DNA from 4 places in the Methylobacterium sp. WL7 genome. Region 2 is predicted to be linked to each of the others. Evidence: predicted binding sites of a transcription regulator. Region 2 holds the regulator's gene; each other region holds the start of a gene.

Region 1 (4,175 bases), on a different contig from region 2:
TCGGTGCGACCGAGAAGGTGACCGGCACGGTGCCGGCCCGCTGGAACGTGAGTGTCCCGGATACGCTGTCGCCGGCCTTCGGGGCGCCCGAGAGGCCCTCGAACATCAGGTGATAGCCGCCGGGCTTCAGCTCCACGGTCTCGCCCGGCTTGACCGTCAGGCCGCCGGAGACCGGGGCCATCTTCATCACGCCGCCCTCCATCGACATGGAGTGGATCTCGCCCGAGCGCGCGAACGGCACCGCGGCGCCCGTCAGCGTGTCCGGGACGCTGCCGGTGTTGCGGATCGTCACGTAGCCGCCCGCGACCTTGGCGCCGTTCGGCGTGGCACGCAGCCAGGGCGTGTCTATCGTGAGGTCGCCGGCCTTGATCGGATCGGCCTGGGCCGCCCCCGTGAACAGGCTGAGGCCGAGGAGGGCCGCGCAAAAGATCTTCATCGGCATGCTTCCGTCCTGAGGATGATGATCGACCGAGACGACACGTCGGGGCCGCGCGGCCGGTCCTTCCGAGGAAGGCGGAATCCCGCGCTGGCCGGCGGTGCGGTGACATCTCTGCCACACTGATCGACCCGGGACTGTTGTCGCCGTGCCGCATCCAGTCGCCACGTGCGCTGGCGCACGCCGACGCCACAATCCGGCCCCTTCGATAGGGAGTCTTAAGGTCATCCCGACACCGTGGCGACCGAGTAGACCCGCTCTCGCCATGAACTGACGAACTCCGGACAAGAGCCAGCGACTGATGCGCATCAAGGCAACAAACCGGTTCACCGCCATCCTGGGCGTCGCCGCGCTCGGCACGCTCGGCCTCGGTGCCGCCGAGGCCCGCGACCAGGGCAACTACGCCCAGGCCGAATGGGCGCAGGACTACGCCTCGCCCGCCGGCATGCAGGTGCAGCGCGAGACCGTGCCGATCCTGTCGCCCCAGACCGTGTCGGCCACCGAGCAGATGGTCGAGCGCTATCGGGACATCGTCAACCGCGGCGGCTGGCGCCCGGTCTCCGGTGCCGACCGCCTGCGCGTCGGCGCCAAGGGCCCGGCGGTGGCCGCGGTGCGCCAGCGCCTGATCGTCACCGGCGACCTCGATCCGGCCGCCGGCGGCTCCGGCGTGTACGATTCCTACGTCTCGGCCGGCGTGAAGCGGTTCCAGGCCCGTCACGGCCTTAGCCAGACCGGCGCCATGAGCCTCGCCACCCAGCAGGCGATGAACGTGCCCGCCGACGTGCGGCTGCACCAGCTCGAGACCAACGTCGTCCGCCTGCGCTCCTATTCGGGCGATCTCGGCCGGCGCTTCGTGATCATGAACATCCCGGCCGCCCTGGTGGAGACCGTGGAGAACGGCCAGGTCGTCACGCTGCACGCCGCCGGCGTCGGCAAGATCGACCGCCAGTCGCCGATCATGAACACCAAGGCGACCCAGATCAACTTCAACCCGACCTGGACGGTCCCGGCTTCCATCGTGAAGAAGGACCTGATTCCGAAGATGCAGAAGGATCCGAACTACCTCACCGACAACAAGATCCACATCCTGTCGGGCAACGGCGAGGTCTCGCCGCGTTCGATCAACTGGAACTCGGACGAGGGCACGCGCTACACCTACCGGCAGGAATCGGGCGCCGACTTCAACTCGATGGGCATCGTGCGCATCAACATCCCGAACCCCTACGGCGTGTTCATGCACGACACGAACACCAAGGGCGTGTTCGGCGACGATTTCCGCTTCATCTCGTCGGGCTGCGTGCGCGTGCAGAACGTGCGCGAGTACATCACGTGGCTCCTGAAGGACACGCCCGGCTGGGGCCGCGAGCAGGTCGAGCAGGCGATCGAGAGCGGCAAGCGCGTCGACGCCAACATCGCTCAGCCCGTGCCGGTCTACTGGACCTACATCACCGCCTGGGCGACCCCGGACGGCCTCGTGCAGTTCCGTGACGACATCTACAAGCGCGACGGCGTGAACGTGCCCTCGACCATCGGGGCGCCGACCCCGGTCGCCAGCGCCGAACCGCTGCCCCAGACTTTCGAGCCTGGCGACGAGGAGTAAGCGCTCCGCGCTTCGACCCGACGGGCTCATCCGAGGCCCGCACCCCGACCCGGGGTGCGGGCCTCGCGCGTTCGGGGCCGCTCTGTCATCCGGCGGTCAAACGCCTCTGCTTGGCCTTTGCCGCCGAGCAGGAGCCCCCGATGTCGCGCGATTCGATCTCAGCCGCCGGACGCCTCACCCGCCGGGAGACCGTGGCAGGCGCCGCCGCCCTCTCGCTCCTGGCCGGCCGCGCGGGCGCGCAGGAATCCGGTGAGGCCACGGGCATCGTCTACGCCATCCAGGCGACCGGTTCCGAGCGCGCGCCGCTTTCGGGCGTGCTGGTCTCCAACGGCCGGGAAGTGGTGCGGACGGACAGGGACGGCCGCTACCGCCTTCCGATGCCGGGCGACGGCGCGGTGTTCGTGATCAAGCCGCCGGGCTATGCCCTGCCGCGGGACGCCGACAACGTGCCCCGCCACTCCTATATCCACCAGCCCGGCGGGACGCCCGCGGGCCTCGGCCTGCGCTACAGGGGCCTCGCGCCCACCGGTCCGCTCCCGGCCGCGATCGACTTCACCCTGACGAAGGCCGACGAGCCGGCGGATTTCGACGTGATCCTGTTCACCGATCCGCAGCCCGAGAGCCGGTTCGAGCTCGACCACGTGCGCGACACCGCAGTCGCCCGGGCGATGGCGATCCCGGCGGCCTTCGGCCTCACCACCGGCGACGTGCTGTTCGACGACCTTTCGCTCTACGGCCGCTCCAACCGCATCGTCGGGCGGATCGGCCTGCCGTGGTACAGCCTGCCCGGCAACCACGACCTCAACATGCAGGCGCCGGACGCCCGCTACAGCCGCGAGACCTGGAAGCGCGTGTTCGGGGCGCCGACCTACGCGTTCCGTCACGGGCGGGCGCTGTTCGTGATGATCGACAACGTCGAGTGGATGGGGCCGCCGGTCCCCGTGGGGGCCAACACCTACCGGGGCCATGTCGGAGAGCGCTCGCTCACCTTCCTGAAGAACCTTCTGGCCGAGATCCCGCCGGACGATTTGATCGTGCTGGCGACCCATATCCCGCTGGTGACCGATACCGGCGACGACCCGCGCAGCGCGACGATCGACCGGGCCGCGCTCCTCGACCTGTTGGCCGGCCGGACGGTGCTGAGCCTCGCCGGCCACACCCACACCACCGAGCACCATTACCTTGCGGAGCGGCACCACCACCACGTGATGACCGCCGTGTCCGGCTCGTGGTGGAGCGGCCCCGACACCCGCACCGGCATCCCGTCCGCCGACAGCCGCGACGGCACGCCGAACGGCTTCCACGTGCTCTCGATCCGCGGCACCGACTACACCACTCGCTTCGTCCCCGCCCAGGGCGAGCCGGACGCGGCGATGCGGATCGCCTTCGAGAGCGAATTGCGCCCGGCCGCCCCCGAGATCGTCCGGGCGAGCCACCCGATGCAGGGGCTGCGCCCGCCGGTCCCGCAGGACGCGCTGTCGGCGACCAATCTCGTGGTCAACGTGTTCGACGGCGGCCCGCGCACGAACCTCACGATTCGGATCGGCGACCGGGCGCCGGCGCCGATGGCGCGGACGCGCCGGCTCGATCCGTTCGTGACCGAACTCTACGCCCGCTATCCCGAGACCAAGAAGAGTTGGGTGCAGGCGACGCCCTCGACCCACATCTGGACCGCGGGCCTGCCCGACGACCTCGCGCCGGGCGCCCACCGGGTCACGGTCGCGGGCACAGACGAGTACGGCCGGCCGATCCGCGCCTGCGTCGTGCTCGAAGTCACGGGCGACGGCGCGCGCGGTTAGAAGGTCACGTCGGCGCGAGCGTGAACGCGGCCTGCATCGCGCGCGTCAGCGCCGCGCGAAAGCCCGTGATCGCGGCGATCAGGACGATGGTCAGCGCCGCGGCCTCCCACGGGTTTCGAACGATCGGACCGCAGACACTTTGGATGGCGAACAGGCTCAGGTTCGATGCGACCAGATGGACCAGGACGTGCCGCCCGGGACCGGTCCAGAGGCGCGGGACCGCGATGCGCCGCACGATCGCCATGCTGGCCGCCCGGTAGAGCAGCAAGAACAGCGCCGGCCCGATCACCCACAAGGTCGATGGCGGGAACCGCGAGGGCAGGCTCCCGGTGATCAACGC
Region 2 (4,175 bases):
CCTGATGCTCGCCGCGAGCCTGTCGGCTGCGTCCGCGCAGGGGTTCCGCACGCCGCCCGACCTCGTGCGGGCGAGCCTCGTGGCCGAGCCGGTCGCGGTGGCCGGGGCGCAGCCGTTCACCCTGGCGGTGCGGATGCAGGTGAAGCCGGGCTGGCACGTCTACTGGCGCAATCCGGGCGATTCCGGCCTGCCGCCGGAGGTGACGTGGACCCTGCCGGCGGGCTTTAACGCGGGCGCGATCCGGTGGCCGGCCCCCGAGCGCATCGCGATCGCGACGCTGATGAACTACGGATACGAGGGCGAGGTCACCCTGCTCGTGCCGGTCACGCCGCCGCCGAGCCTCGACCCGGCCGATCCGGTGCGGATCCAGGCCAAGCTGACCTATCTGGTCTGCGAGACCGAATGCGTCCCGGGCTCCGCCGACCTCGCCCTCACCCTGTCGGTGGGCGAGCCCCGGCCCGATGCCGAGCAGGCCGCCCTGTTCGAGCGCGCCCGCACCGCCTTGCCCACCCCGGCGCTCTGGCCGCTGCAACTCTCGAGTCAGGGCGACACCCTGCAGCTCGACTTCGCCGCGCCCGGCCTCAAGCCCGAGACCATCAAGGCCGCATCGTTCTTCCCCTATTCCGAGACCGCGATCGATAACGCCGCCGCCCAGGTGATGCGCGTCGACGAATCCGGACTGCACCTCACCCTCGCCCGGAGCACCCCTACGGATCCGGCACCGGCGGCCCTGCCGGGCGTGCTCACCGTGGACGAGGAGACCGGCGGCGGCACGCACCGCCTCGCCTTCGCGTACGGGGACGAGCCGGTGCTGCCGGCCCCTGCGGCTGCGCCCGAGGCTTCCGCCGCAGCCCAACCGGTCGCCCCGGTTTTCGACGCGCTGACCCTGGCGACCGCGGCGGGCCTGGCCTTCCTGGGCGGGCTGATCCTCAACCTGATGCCCTGCGTCTTCCCCGTCCTGTCGATCAAGGTGCTCGGCCTCGTGCGGCATGCCGGCGAGAGCGCGGCGCGCGTGCGCCTGCACGGCCTCGCCTACACGGCGGGCGTGCTGGCGAGCTTCCTCGGCCTCGCCGGCCTGCTGCTCGCCCTCAAGGGCGGCGGGGCCGCGATCGGCTGGGGTTTCCAGCTGCAATCGCCTTCCGTGGTGGCCGGGCTCGCCTATCTGCTGCTCGCCATGGGCCTGAGCCTGTCGGGGGTGGTCCATGTCGGCGGACGGCTCGCCGGCATCGGCGACGGGCTGGCCCGGCGCTCGGGCCTGAGCGGCTCGTACTTCACGGGCGTGCTCGCGACCCTGGTCGCGACCCCCTGCACGGCGCCGTTCATGGGCTCGGCCGTGGGTTTCGCGCTGACCCAGAGCGCCGGCGTCGCGCTTGCGGTGTTCGCCTGCCTGGGCCTGGGCCTCGCCCTGCCCTTCCTAGCGCTGACCCTGTGGCCGCCGGCCCTGCGGGCGCTGCCGCGGCCGGGGGCCTGGATGGAGACCCTCAAGCAGGTTCTGGCCTTCCCGGTCTACGCCACGGTGGCGTGGCTGATCTGGGTCCTGGCCCAGCAGGTCGGCCCGCAGGGGCTGCTGGCGGCGCTGATCGGCCTCGTGCTGGTGGGCTTCGCGGCCTGGGCCTGGGAGCACGGACGCGCCGCGGCCCCGCGGGTCGGCCCCATCGTCCAGGGCGTCGCGCTGCTCACGGTCGCCGCCGTCGCGGCGCTGACCCTGAGCCTCGATCGCGACCGGGCCGTGCCCGCCGCCCAGGCCGCCGCCGACGGCGTCGAGCCGTTCACGCAGGCGCGTCTCGACGCCCTGGTGAACGCGCGGCGGCCGGTCTTCGTGAACATGACCGCCGCCTGGTGCATCACCTGCGCGGTCAACGAGACGACCTCGCTGTCCACGAAGGCCGTGCGGGCCGCCATGAAGGATCGGAGCGTCACCTACCTGAAGGGCGACTGGACCAACCAGAACCCCGAGATCACCCGCCTGCTTGAGGCGCATGGGCGCAGCGGCGTGCCGCTGTACCTACTCTACACGGGCGCTGGGGAGCCGCAGGTGCTGCCGCAGATCCTCACCGAGGGAACGGTGCTGGCGGCCTTGGAGGCGGTGCCGGCCGCGTCCGGCAAGAGCGCGGCGCTGGTGCGCTGATTGCGACGAGCAGGAAGGGTTCAGGCTTCGAGGGAAAACGTTTCGTCGAAGGCATAGCCCGAGCCCCGCACGGTGCGGATCGGGTCGGCCTGCCGCGGGGCGTTGAGCGCTTTGCGCAAACGCCCGACATGCACGTCCACGGTGCGCTCGTCGATATAGACGTCGTGGCCCCAGACTCCATCGAGGAGCTGTTCCCGGGAAAACACCCGGCCCGGCGCCAGCATCAGGAATTCGAGCAGCCGGAATTCGGTCGGTCCGAGATGGAGTTCCTCGCCGGCGCGTCGGACCCGGTGGCCGGAGCGGTCGAGCTCGATGTCGCCCGCGGCCAGACGGTCGGCGACGTGGGCCGGCTTGGCCCGGCGCAGCAGCGCCCGAACCCGGGCCAGCAGTTCCGGCACCGAGAACGGCTTGACGATGTAGTCGTCCGCGCCGGTCCCGAGCCCGCGGACCCGGTCGCCCTCCTCGCCGCGAGCGGTGAGCATGATCACCGGCAGCCGCTCGGTCTCGCGTCGGGCCCGGATGCGACGGCACAGCTCGATGCCGGAGAGGCCGGGCAGCATCCAGTCGAGCAGGACCAGGTCGGGCGTGCGCTCGGCCAGGAGCAGTTCCGCGTCGTCACCGCGGCTCGCCGAATCTACCAGGAAGCCCTCGGCCTCCAGGTTGTAGCGCAGCAGGGTGGTCAACGCCTCCTCGTCCTCGACGATCAGGACTTGCATGCTCACGTTCGATAACCTGTTCCGAATTCGGCACGCATCGACTCAACCGCGCCGGAGGGCCCGGACGCGCCGATGGTGCAGTAGGCGCCGCAATCCCTCAACCCACGCGCCACTCCACTCGGGATTTGTCCCACGAGGTGGAGTGCGCGCTGCAGAGGCACCGCGACCCGCATGTCACGGGGCCGGGGCGGAGGGCCCGACCGTCGCATAGTTCGACGCGTCGTTCTTCGGCCGCTCCCCCGCCAGCGTCTCGCCGGTGGCGAGGTAGTGGATCGTCTCGGCGATGTTGGTCGTATGGTCGCCGATGCGCTCGACGTTCTTCGCGCAGAACAGCAGGTGCGTGCAGAACGAGATGTTGCGCGGATCTTCCATCATGTAGGTGAGGAGTTCGCGGAACAGCGAATTGTACAGGGCGTCGATCTCGCCGTCCCGCTCCCAGACATCGTAGGCCGCCTTGATGTCGCGGCTGGCATAGGCGTCGAGGATGTCCTTGAGCTGGGCTTCCGCCAGGTCGCTCATATGGCGCACGCCCAGCACGATCTTCTGCGCGGGCGCCTGATCGGAGATCGCGACGACCCGCTTGGCGACGTTCTTGGCGAGATCGCCGATCCGCTCCAGATCGCCGGAGACGCGGATCGCCGAGATGGTCTCGCGCAGATCGATCGCCAGCGGCTGGCGCCGGGCGATGAGCAGGACTGCCCGCTCCTCGATGTCGCGCTGGAGCGCGTCGAGGCGCTTGTCGGCGAGGATCACCGCCTGGGCGAGCGTATCGTCCCGGCGGACCAGGGCGTCGGTCGCCTCGGCGGCCATCTTCTCGGCGACGCCGCCCATCTCGGAGATCGAGCGGCGGAGGTCATCCAGGTCGGTGTCGTAAGAACTGACGATATGGCCGGGCATGGTGGATCCTTCGATGGCGTCCCGCAAACCTTGATCCGCGAGGTCTGGCGGAAACCCGCCGCTGCGATCACGGATACCGATGTGCGTTTCCCGGTACCCAGTCCCTTGCGTAGTTCACGTCATGATGCGGAGCGGATCGGCTTTCGGTATGCGACGACAAACAATCGGAATAGGCCGATGTTCCCAGATCAACGCAGCATGTCTCGGAGTAGCGCCCGGTCGTCTTCCGATCGGGCGCGGCCCCTCGTCTTGAAATCGGCGGGTCGACATGTGCCGATCCGGTACTCAACTCTTAAGCGAATTGCTTAGCCGAACCGGCCGGTGATGTAATCCTGGGTGCGTTGCTCGACAGGATTCATGAACATCCGGTTGGTCGGGCCGAACTCGATCAACTCACCCAGATACATGAAGGCGGTGAACTGCGAGATGCGGGC
Region 3 (4,175 bases), on a different contig from region 2:
ACGGCGCGGTCGGGATCCCGAGTCCGTTGATGAACTCTTTTTCCGTCAGGCGGTCCTGTGTGGTGGAAAGCGCCTCCGCGTTCGGGTGCAGGGGCGCGTGCCGGGCCAGGATGTCGGCGGTGGCGCGCGGGATGTTCTCGAACTCGTAGGTCACCGCATCGACGCTCCGCGCGAACGCGGCGAGTGCTTGCGGATCGTCGTAGGCCGCGCAGGTCGTCCGGGCGCAGACGTCGAAGGCGGGGCTGTCCTGGTCGGGCGCGTAGACGTGCACTTTCAGCCCGTAATTGGCCGCCGCGAGCGCGATCATGCGCCCGAGCTGCCCGCCGCCGACGATGCCGAGGGTGGAGCCGGGCTTCAGGGATGTGTCCGTCACGAATGCGTTTCCGTCACCGGCCGCTCGGCCACCGACGCGGTCTGGGCCGCGCGCCACGCTTCGAGCCGCTCCGCCAGGCCCGGATCGCCGAGCGCCAGCACCGCGGCCGCCAGCAGCGCCGCGTTGACCGCCCCGGCCCGGCCGATCGCCAACGTCCCCACGGGGATGCCGGCCGGCATCTGGACGATCGACAGCAGGCTGTCCTGGCCGGACAGGGCCTTCGATTCCACCGGCACGCCGAAGACCGGCAGGCGGGTCATCGCAGCCGCCATGCCGGGCAGGTGCGCGGCCCCGCCGGCGCCCGCGATCACGACCTTGAACCCATCCGCCACCGCGCCCTTGGCGAAGGCCACGAGCCGGTCCGGCGTGCGGTGGGCCGACACGATCCGGGCGTCGTACGGCACGCCGAGCGCGTCGAGCGTCTCGGCGGCGTGCCGCATGGTCGCCCAATCGGACTGACTGCCCATGATGATCGCGACCGGAGGCGACGCCATCGTATGTCCCGGCAAAAGAGGCCGCTTACAGGCGAGGCGGCCCGGCGGCAAGGCGCCGCGCCGATGCGTCCACCGGCTTCGGCGGAACGTCCCGACAGATGGTTTCCGGCTTCCGGGAGAACGCGCCGCGCTTCAACGCGCCCCCTTACCCGGAGCCGGCATCCACTTCGGCGGCGGGCTCTAAGCGATGATATCGGGGGTGAGGGCATCCTCGATATGGTAGATCCGGTCGCGCAGGGTCAGCTTGCGCTTCTTCAGGCGCTGGATCTGGAGCTGATCCCCGGCGACGCTGCGCTCCAGCGCCTCGATGGCGCCGTCGAGGCCCCGGTGTTCCTCGCGCAGCCGATTCAGCTCGGCTTCGAGATCCGCCGGCTGCACGTTTTCGTTCGACTCGTCCGCCATCGTCACCCGCGGGACCGAAGACCGTTCCGTATCGAAGAGCATGCGTTACGCCCCGCCGCGGGACAAGCCGGCCGTGCAAGCATTCGTGAGGCTTGGCCGGAGAAAAGGCTTCGACAGGTGCGGCATCCTGTGCCAGTCTCCATGTGTCGGAACAATGACAGGAGATTCGACTCATGTCGCTGCAGACGCATTTGAGCCAACTCGCCCGGAAGCACGAAGCCCTCGAGCGTGAGATTCACGAGGCGATCCACAGGCCTTCTGCGAACGACCTCCACATTGCCGAACTGAAGCGACGGAAACTTCTTCTCAAAGACGAGATCAAAAGGCTGCAAGCCGGCAACGATACGTTGCACTGAGCGACGCCTGATCCGTTCCCATCCCTGACATCTTGAACACGACATGAGCCGTCGCATCGGGTTGCCCGGTGCGGCGGTTCTTTGCGCGCTTGTTCTACCGCTCACCCGATCGCAGCCCCCGTCGCGGGGCGCCCGCGCCAGGGGACATCGAAGGAGCACTCCAGGGATCGCGCGGCCGGCCGGAGGGCTCCTTCGAGGCCTCCGCTTCGCTTCGGCGCCTCAGGATGCGGGGGCTGGGTGAGAGAAGCCGATTCTCCCGCTGAGCCGGAGTTCAATCCATAAGCGCGTCATCATCCCCCCAAACGACCGCCCGCGCGCGCAAGAAACCAGAATCAGCTAATCTCCCCGGGATGCCGCCGGAGAGCGGCTCCGAGGACACGCCGCGCCCATGACCACCGCCAGCCTGCCGGGCCGCTATCCTGAGATCTACGACGCGGCGCGCCGCGACCCGGAGGCGTTCTGGCGCGAGGCGGCCGGGGCGCTCGACTGGTCGCGCGCGCCCGAGCAGATCTTCGCGCCGGATACCGGGCCCTACGGCCGCTGGTTCCCGGACGGGACGCTCAACGCCTGCCACAACGCGGTGGACCGCCACGCCGACGGGGCGCGGGCCGAGCAGGCGGCGATCCTGTACGATTCGCCCGTCACCGGGACCAAGCGCAGCATCAGCTACCGGGAGTTGCGCGACGCGGTGGCGGCCCTCGCCGCGGTGCTGGCCGAACTCGGCGTCCGCAAGGGCGACCGTGTCGTGCTGTACATGCCGATGGTGCCCGAGGCCCTGTTCGGCATGCTGGCCTGCGCCCGGCTGGGCGCCGTCCACTCGGTGGTGTTCGGCGGCTTCGCGGCCAACGAATTGGCGGTGCGGATCGAGGATGCGGCCCCGAAGGTGGTGCTGGCCGCCTCCTGCGGACTCGAGCCGAACCGCGTGGTCGCCTACAAGCCGCTGCTGGACCTCGCGATCGCCACCTCCCGGCACAAGCCGGAGGCCTGCCTGATCCTGCAGCGTCCCCAATGCGTCGCGAGCCTGGTCGCGGGGCGCGACCACGACTGGGCCGAGACCGTCGCGGCCGCCCGGGCGGCGGGCAAGCACGCCGCCTGCGTGCCGGTGGCCGCCACGGACCCGCTCTACGTCCTCTACACCTCCGGGACGACCGGCAAGCCGAAGGGCGTGGTCCGGGATACCGGCGGCTACCTCGTGGCGCTCGCCTGGTCGATGCCGAACCTCTACGGCGTCCAGCCCGGCGAGACCTATTTCTGCGCCTCCGATATCGGCTGGGTGGTCGGCCATTCCTACATCGTCTACGCGCCGCTGCTGCACGGCTGCACCACGGTGCTGTACGAGGGCAAGCCGGTGGGCACGCCCGATGCCGGGGCGTTCTGGCGGGTGGTCGCCGAGCACGGCGTGGTCTGCCTGTTCACGGCGCCGACGGCCCTGCGCGCCATCAAGAAGGAGGATCCGGCCGGGTCGCTGGTCGGCGACTACGACCTGTCCGCCTTCCGCAGCCTGTTTCTGGCCGGGGAGCGAGCCGACCCGGATTCGGTGGCCTGGGCCGAGCGGGTGCTGGGCCGCCCGGTGATCGACCATTGGTGGCAGACCGAGACCGGCTGGCCGATCGCCGGCAACCCGCTCGGCCTAGGCCTCCTGCCGGTCAAGCACGGCAGCACCTGCGTCCCGATGCCGGGCTACCGGGTCGAGGTCCTGGACGAGGGCGGCAAGCCGGTCCCGCCCGGCACGATGGGCACCATCGCGATCCGCCTGCCCCTGCCGCCCGGCTGCCTGCCGACCCTGTGGGGCTCGGACGCGCGGATGCGGTCGAGCTACCTCGCCACCTTCCCGGGCTATTACGACACCTCGGATGCCGGAGTGATCGACGCCGACGGCTACATCACCGTGCTCGGGCGGACCGACGACATCATCAACGTCGCGGGCCATCGCCTGTCCACCGGCGGCATGGAGGCGGTGCTGGCCGGCCACCCGGATGTCGCCGAATGCGCGGTGATCGGCATCCGCGACGCGCTGAAGGGCGAGGTGCCCTGCGGCTTCGTGGTGCTCAAGGCCCGGGTCGACCGCGCCCCCGAGGACATCGAGCGCGAGCTGGTCGCCAAGGTGCGCGACGAGATCGGGCCGGTGGCGGCGTTCAAGCTAGCGCTCACCGTGCCCCGCCTGCCGAAAACCCGCTCCGGCAAGATCCTGCGCGCCACCATGAAGCGCATCGCCGACCACGAGCCCTGGACGATGCCGGCGACCATCGACGACGCCGCCGCCCTCGACGAGATCGGCGCCAGCCTGAAGGGGCGGGGGATCGGCGCCGGCTGAGCGCGGGGAATATGGGTTCCCGAAGGGCCCGAGGCCCTTCGGCGGGGTTCGGGGCGCGCAGCCCCGATCTCGGGCGAAGCCCGACACCAGGGCTCTGCCCTGGACCCGCAAAAGGTCCCGGACCTTTTGAAACCACGATCGTTTCGAAACGCGCTGCAACCGCCCCTTGCGCGCCCGACTCCGCTCACCATCTCTAGACCATCCAACCGGATGGTCTGGGGAGGGCGAGACGATGG
Region 4 (4,175 bases), on a different contig from region 2:
GGCCACGACCTGCACGGTGCCGCCACTGAGGGTCACGGCACCGCCGGCCGCGATCCTGTCGGCCTGTCCGGCTGCGTTGGCCTCGACCCGGTAGACCGAGCCCGGCGCGAAGGCGACCGAGCCGGCGACGTTGAGGGTGCCGATGGAGTTGCCCGGCGCCACGATACCGCCCGACAGGGCGTTGAGGCCGCCGAGCGTGCCCGAGCCGCCGAGCAGTCCGCCGGCCCCGACCGAGACGGTGCCCGCGATGGTGCCGTTGGCGTAGAGCGCGCCGCCGTTGCCGATTCCGACATCGATGCCGAGGCGGTCGCTCGTGTCCATCCGCAGGGTGCCGGTGACGGCTCCGAAATAGCCGGCGGCGGAATAGAGGTCGATGCGGCTCCAGTAGCTGAGCGGGCTGCCGTAGAAGGCGGCGAGCGCGTTGGTCTGCGTGTTGACCACGATCTGGTTGATCGTGGCGGTCGAGAGCTGGCCATAGAGGCCGCCCTGCGGGGCGAGCGTGCGGGCGGCCGCGGTCGATCCGCCGTAGAGCGGGGCCAGCAGGATCGCGGCGTCGGGGCCGCCCGCCGGGGCCGCCTCGCGCGGGGCCTGGGTGAAGGTGAGGGTCGGCAGGCCGTAGGTGAGGCGCTGCTGGTAGGCGGCTTGGTTGGCCCCGGATGGCACGTAGGGGTTGCCGGCGGTGTTGGCGGCGCCACCCGCGCAGGCCGCGACGGTGTTGCCGCATTGGGCGGCGAGGTAGGCTTGGAGCTGCCCCTGCGCCTGCACGAACTGGTTCGGCAGGTTGATCGCGACGCCGGTCACCGCGGCGTTGTTGACGTAGGCTGGGTTCGTGAACGCCTGGGCCAGGTCGTAGGCCGCCAGCGCCCGGCTGCCGATCACGTCGAGCGGATAGTGGACGCCGAGCACGATCCGGCTCTCGCCGTACTCGGAGGCCCGCAGCAGCACGTTCTGATATTGCTGCGGCACCAGCATCGCCAGCAGGTAGCCGCTGGTGAACGCGTAGGTGGTGTGCCCGCTCGGGAAGGAGGCGTTGGTCGCGAGGCCGGTGAGCGCCGTCGGATCGAACGGGTTGATCCGGCCGGGTGCGACCTGGACCGGGCGCGACGAGCCGTACACGTCCTGGCCGGGCTGGGTGTTGGTGACGCCGTAGGCGAGGTCGTAGACGCTGTTGGTGGTGTTGGGCAGGCCGTTGGCGGTGGGCAGGCTGTAACCCGCCGGCGCCACGGCCGGCACCGCCACGTAGTTGGCCGGCGTCACGCTCGGGTTGTTGGCCGCGCCGTTGGCGAAGTAGTTCTTGGCGACGCCGAGGTTGTTGCCCGTGAAGGTGTTGGCGTTGACCAGCAGGTTGACCACGCTGCCGAGGGCGCCGTTCACGCCCTGGGCGGTCCCGCGCTGGTAGATCGGACCGAGCTGCGCACCGAGGCCGCCGACCGGTTGCTGCGGGACGATGCCGTTGATCGGAATCTGTCCGGGCAGGCCGCCGGCGATGTTGGCCGCGACGCCGTAGCTGCCGAGCCCCGAGGACGACAGGCTGTTGCTCGCCGCACTGAGCAGGTTCTTGTCGCTGATCGCCACCTGCTGCCGGGCGAGGTCCGCGCCGGTGTTGAGCGCGATGGTCTGCGCCAGGTTCAGGGTCAGCGTCGCCTGCCCGGCCGCCGTCCCGTTGAGCGCCAGGTAGGGCGCTAGCAGGTTGAGCACGTTGACGTCGGAGGCCGTCGTGTTGACGGTCTGCGCCTGCACCTCCGACCCGCACGCGGCGACCATCAAGGCCGCGATCGAGACCCCATAGCGAACGTTCATTCCTGGCCCCCAAGCCCGCGGCCATTCGGCCTGCGGCGGGAGATTTAGCCACTTCCACGAACGCGAATGCGTCATAATCCATTCACAAAGCCCTGAATCATCGCGTGTATCCCGGCGGCAACAGCACGATATATTAGCCGGCACAAATCCAGGGTCGGATCATCTTGCGCTATGCTTCCGGCGCCGCGACCGCACCGCCACAAAAGCTTCACGCGTCCCCCGCGCCCGACGCCGGCCTTTCGATCGACGCGGACCATCGCCGGACGGATGTCAGGTCTCGGTACGGGGACCCGGGGCGGTCGTACCAGTAAACACCGCGACCCAGCCCTCGAAGAGGGCGGAATAGACTTCGTCCGGATTGATATTTTCGGATCGTTGGCGGTGGACGCACGAATATAATGCTTCGCTGAATACATCCGACAAAACGTCACTGAAACGTCATCCCATAATCTTAATCCCGGCCCGCTTCCGAAGACGATTCAACGCGAGGGCCCATGTCCGATTCCGCCGTCATTCCGCAACACGGGGTGGGGAGCAGGCCCGCGGGCGGTCCGCGCCTCGAGCACGGGATCCATCTGGGGGGCGTCGTCGCCTTCCTGGCGGTCCTGGTGGCTGGGCTCGGCTACGCGGTGGTGAGCCTCATCGCCGACATGAACGCCGTCGGCGAGGCGCCGCTGGCCTACGGGGCCTTCGCGCTGCTCGGGCTCGCGCTGCTGATCGCCCTCGCCTTCGAGTTCGTGAACGGGTTCCACGACACCGCCAACGCGGTGGCCACCGTGATCTACACCCACTCGATGCCGCCGCTGGTGGCGGTGGTCTGGTCGGGCTTCTTCAACTTCCTGGGGGTGATGCTGTCCTCCGGCGCGGTGGCCTACGCCATCGTCACCCTGCTGCCGGTGGAGCTGATCCTGCATGTCGGCTCGGGGGCCGGCTACGCGATGATCTTCGCGCTGCTGCTCGCCGCCATCATCTGGAACCTCGGGACCTGGGCTTTCGGCCTGCCGAACTCCTCGTCGCACGCGCTGATCGGCTCGGTGCTGGGCGTCGGCCTCGCCAACCAGCTGATGGGCGGCGGCGACGGCACCGCCGGCGTCGACTGGAACCAGGCCTTCAACGTGTTCAAGGCGCTGCTGTTCTCGCCCCTGTGCGGCTTCGCCCTCGCGGCGCTGCTGCTGCTGGCCCTGAAATTCGCGGTGCGCCGCAAGGACCTCTACGAGGCTCCCAAGGGCGAGACGCCGCCGCCGGTGTGGATCCGCGGCCTCCTGATCCTGACCTGCACGCTGGTGTCGTTCTTCCACGGCGGCAACGACGGCCAGAAGGGCATGGGCCTGATCATGCTGATCCTGATCGGCGCGGCACCCACCGCCTACGCGCTGAACCGCACCATGTCGGACGACACGACCCCGGCCTTCATCCAGAGTTCGGCGGCGGCGAGCCAGGTGTTCTCCGCCCGGGCCGCCGGCGCTCCCCAGCCGGAGGCGGCACAGGCGCGCCGGACGGTGACGGACGCCCTCAAGTCCAAGGACCTGAACCAGCCGCCGGTCTACGCCGCGCTCTCCGCGCTCGCCACCGACATCGCCACCAGCGTGAAGAACTACGGCGCGATCCGCACCGTCCCGGCCGCCCAGACCGAGAACCTGCGCAGCGCCATGTACCTCACCGCCGACGCGGTGCGGCTGCTGCCCAACGCCGGCGCGGGTCTCTCCGAGGCCGAGACGACGACCCTGAAGAGCTACACCGGGCTGCTCAACAACGGCACCCGCTACATCCCGGGCTGGGTGAAGGTCTGCGTCGCCCTGGCGCTCGGCCTCGGCACCATGGTCGGCTGGAAGCGCATCGTCGTCACGGTGGGCGAGAAGATCGGCAAGACCCACCTCACCTACGCCCAGGGCGCCTCGGCCGAGATGGTCGCCGCGGGGACGATCGGGCTCGCCGAACTCTACGGCCTGCCGGTCTCGACCACGCACATCCTGTCCTCGGGCGTCGCCGGGACGATGGCGGCCAACGGCTCGGGCCTGCAGATGGCCACGGTGCGCAACATGGCGCTCGCCTGGATCCTGACCCTGCCGGCCGCCATCACGCTGGCCGCGACCTTGTTCTTCCTGCTGCGCCACGTGTTCTGACGCCGCGGGTATCGGCGGGGTCGAGCCCCGCAATCGACGGACAAGCATGACGACGGACAGGGCCGTTTCCGCACCCCGCGGAAACGGCCCCATCTGTTCCGGCCCCGGTTTCCCGAGACCTCACGGGCGCGCCATGGCTCGCACGAAGGCGAGGCAGGTGCGGCGCGCGGCGACGGTCTCGATCGCCATGAAGGCCGTCACGAGATCCGCCGCCTGAGCCACGGCCTCGCGCGGCTCGGGCTCGTCCGGCAG

The links. Region 2 encodes PhoB, which activates phosphate uptake and scavenging genes when phosphate is short. Its sites were predicted from a motif close to TGTCATNNANCTGTCAT; they were not measured.
Region 1: the regulator PhoB is predicted to act here: its motif matches at 2,120-2,136, upstream of FV233_RS03460 (calcineurin-like phosphoesterase family protein).
Region 3: the regulator PhoB is predicted to act here: its motif matches at 1,413-1,429, upstream of FV233_RS10335 (DUF465 domain-containing protein).
Region 4: the regulator PhoB is predicted to act here: its motif matches at 2,226-2,242, upstream of FV233_RS11150 (inorganic phosphate transporter).

What each region holds. Positions count from the first base shown of each region.
Region 1 is NZ_VRVG01000007.1:26,938-31,112, forward strand. It holds partial or broken gene FV233_RS03450 (copper chaperone PCu(A)C) at 1-388, opposite strand, end outside; gene FV233_RS03455 (L,D-transpeptidase family protein) at 738-2,036, shown strand; gene FV233_RS03460 (calcineurin-like phosphoesterase family protein) at 2,177-3,835, shown strand; gene FV233_RS03465 (heparan-alpha-glucosaminide N-acetyltransferase domain-containing protein) at 3,840-4,175, opposite strand, start outside.
Region 2 is NZ_VRVG01000024.1:22,093-26,267, forward strand. It holds gene FV233_RS09140 (protein-disulfide reductase DsbD domain-containing protein) at 1-2,128, shown strand, start outside; gene phoB (phosphate regulon transcriptional regulator PhoB) at 2,149-2,844, opposite strand; gene phoU (phosphate signaling complex protein PhoU) at 3,019-3,741, opposite strand; gene pstB (phosphate ABC transporter ATP-binding protein PstB) at 4,047-4,175, opposite strand, start outside.
Region 3 is NZ_VRVG01000029.1:939-5,113, forward strand. It holds gene FV233_RS10320 (5-(carboxyamino)imidazole ribonucleotide synthase) at 1-373, opposite strand, end outside; gene purE (5-(carboxyamino)imidazole ribonucleotide mutase) at 370-867, opposite strand; gene FV233_RS10330 (DUF465 domain-containing protein) at 1,048-1,311, opposite strand; gene FV233_RS10335 (DUF465 domain-containing protein) at 1,443-1,625, shown strand; gene FV233_RS10340 (propionyl-CoA synthetase) at 2,014-3,939, shown strand; gene FV233_RS10345 (CopG family transcriptional regulator) at 4,172-4,175, shown strand, end outside.
Region 4 is NZ_VRVG01000032.1:26,801-30,975, reverse strand. It holds gene FV233_RS11155 (autotransporter domain-containing protein) at 1-1,800, opposite strand, end outside; gene FV233_RS11150 (inorganic phosphate transporter) at 2,295-3,923, shown strand; gene FV233_RS11145 (hypothetical protein) at 4,044-4,175, opposite strand, start outside.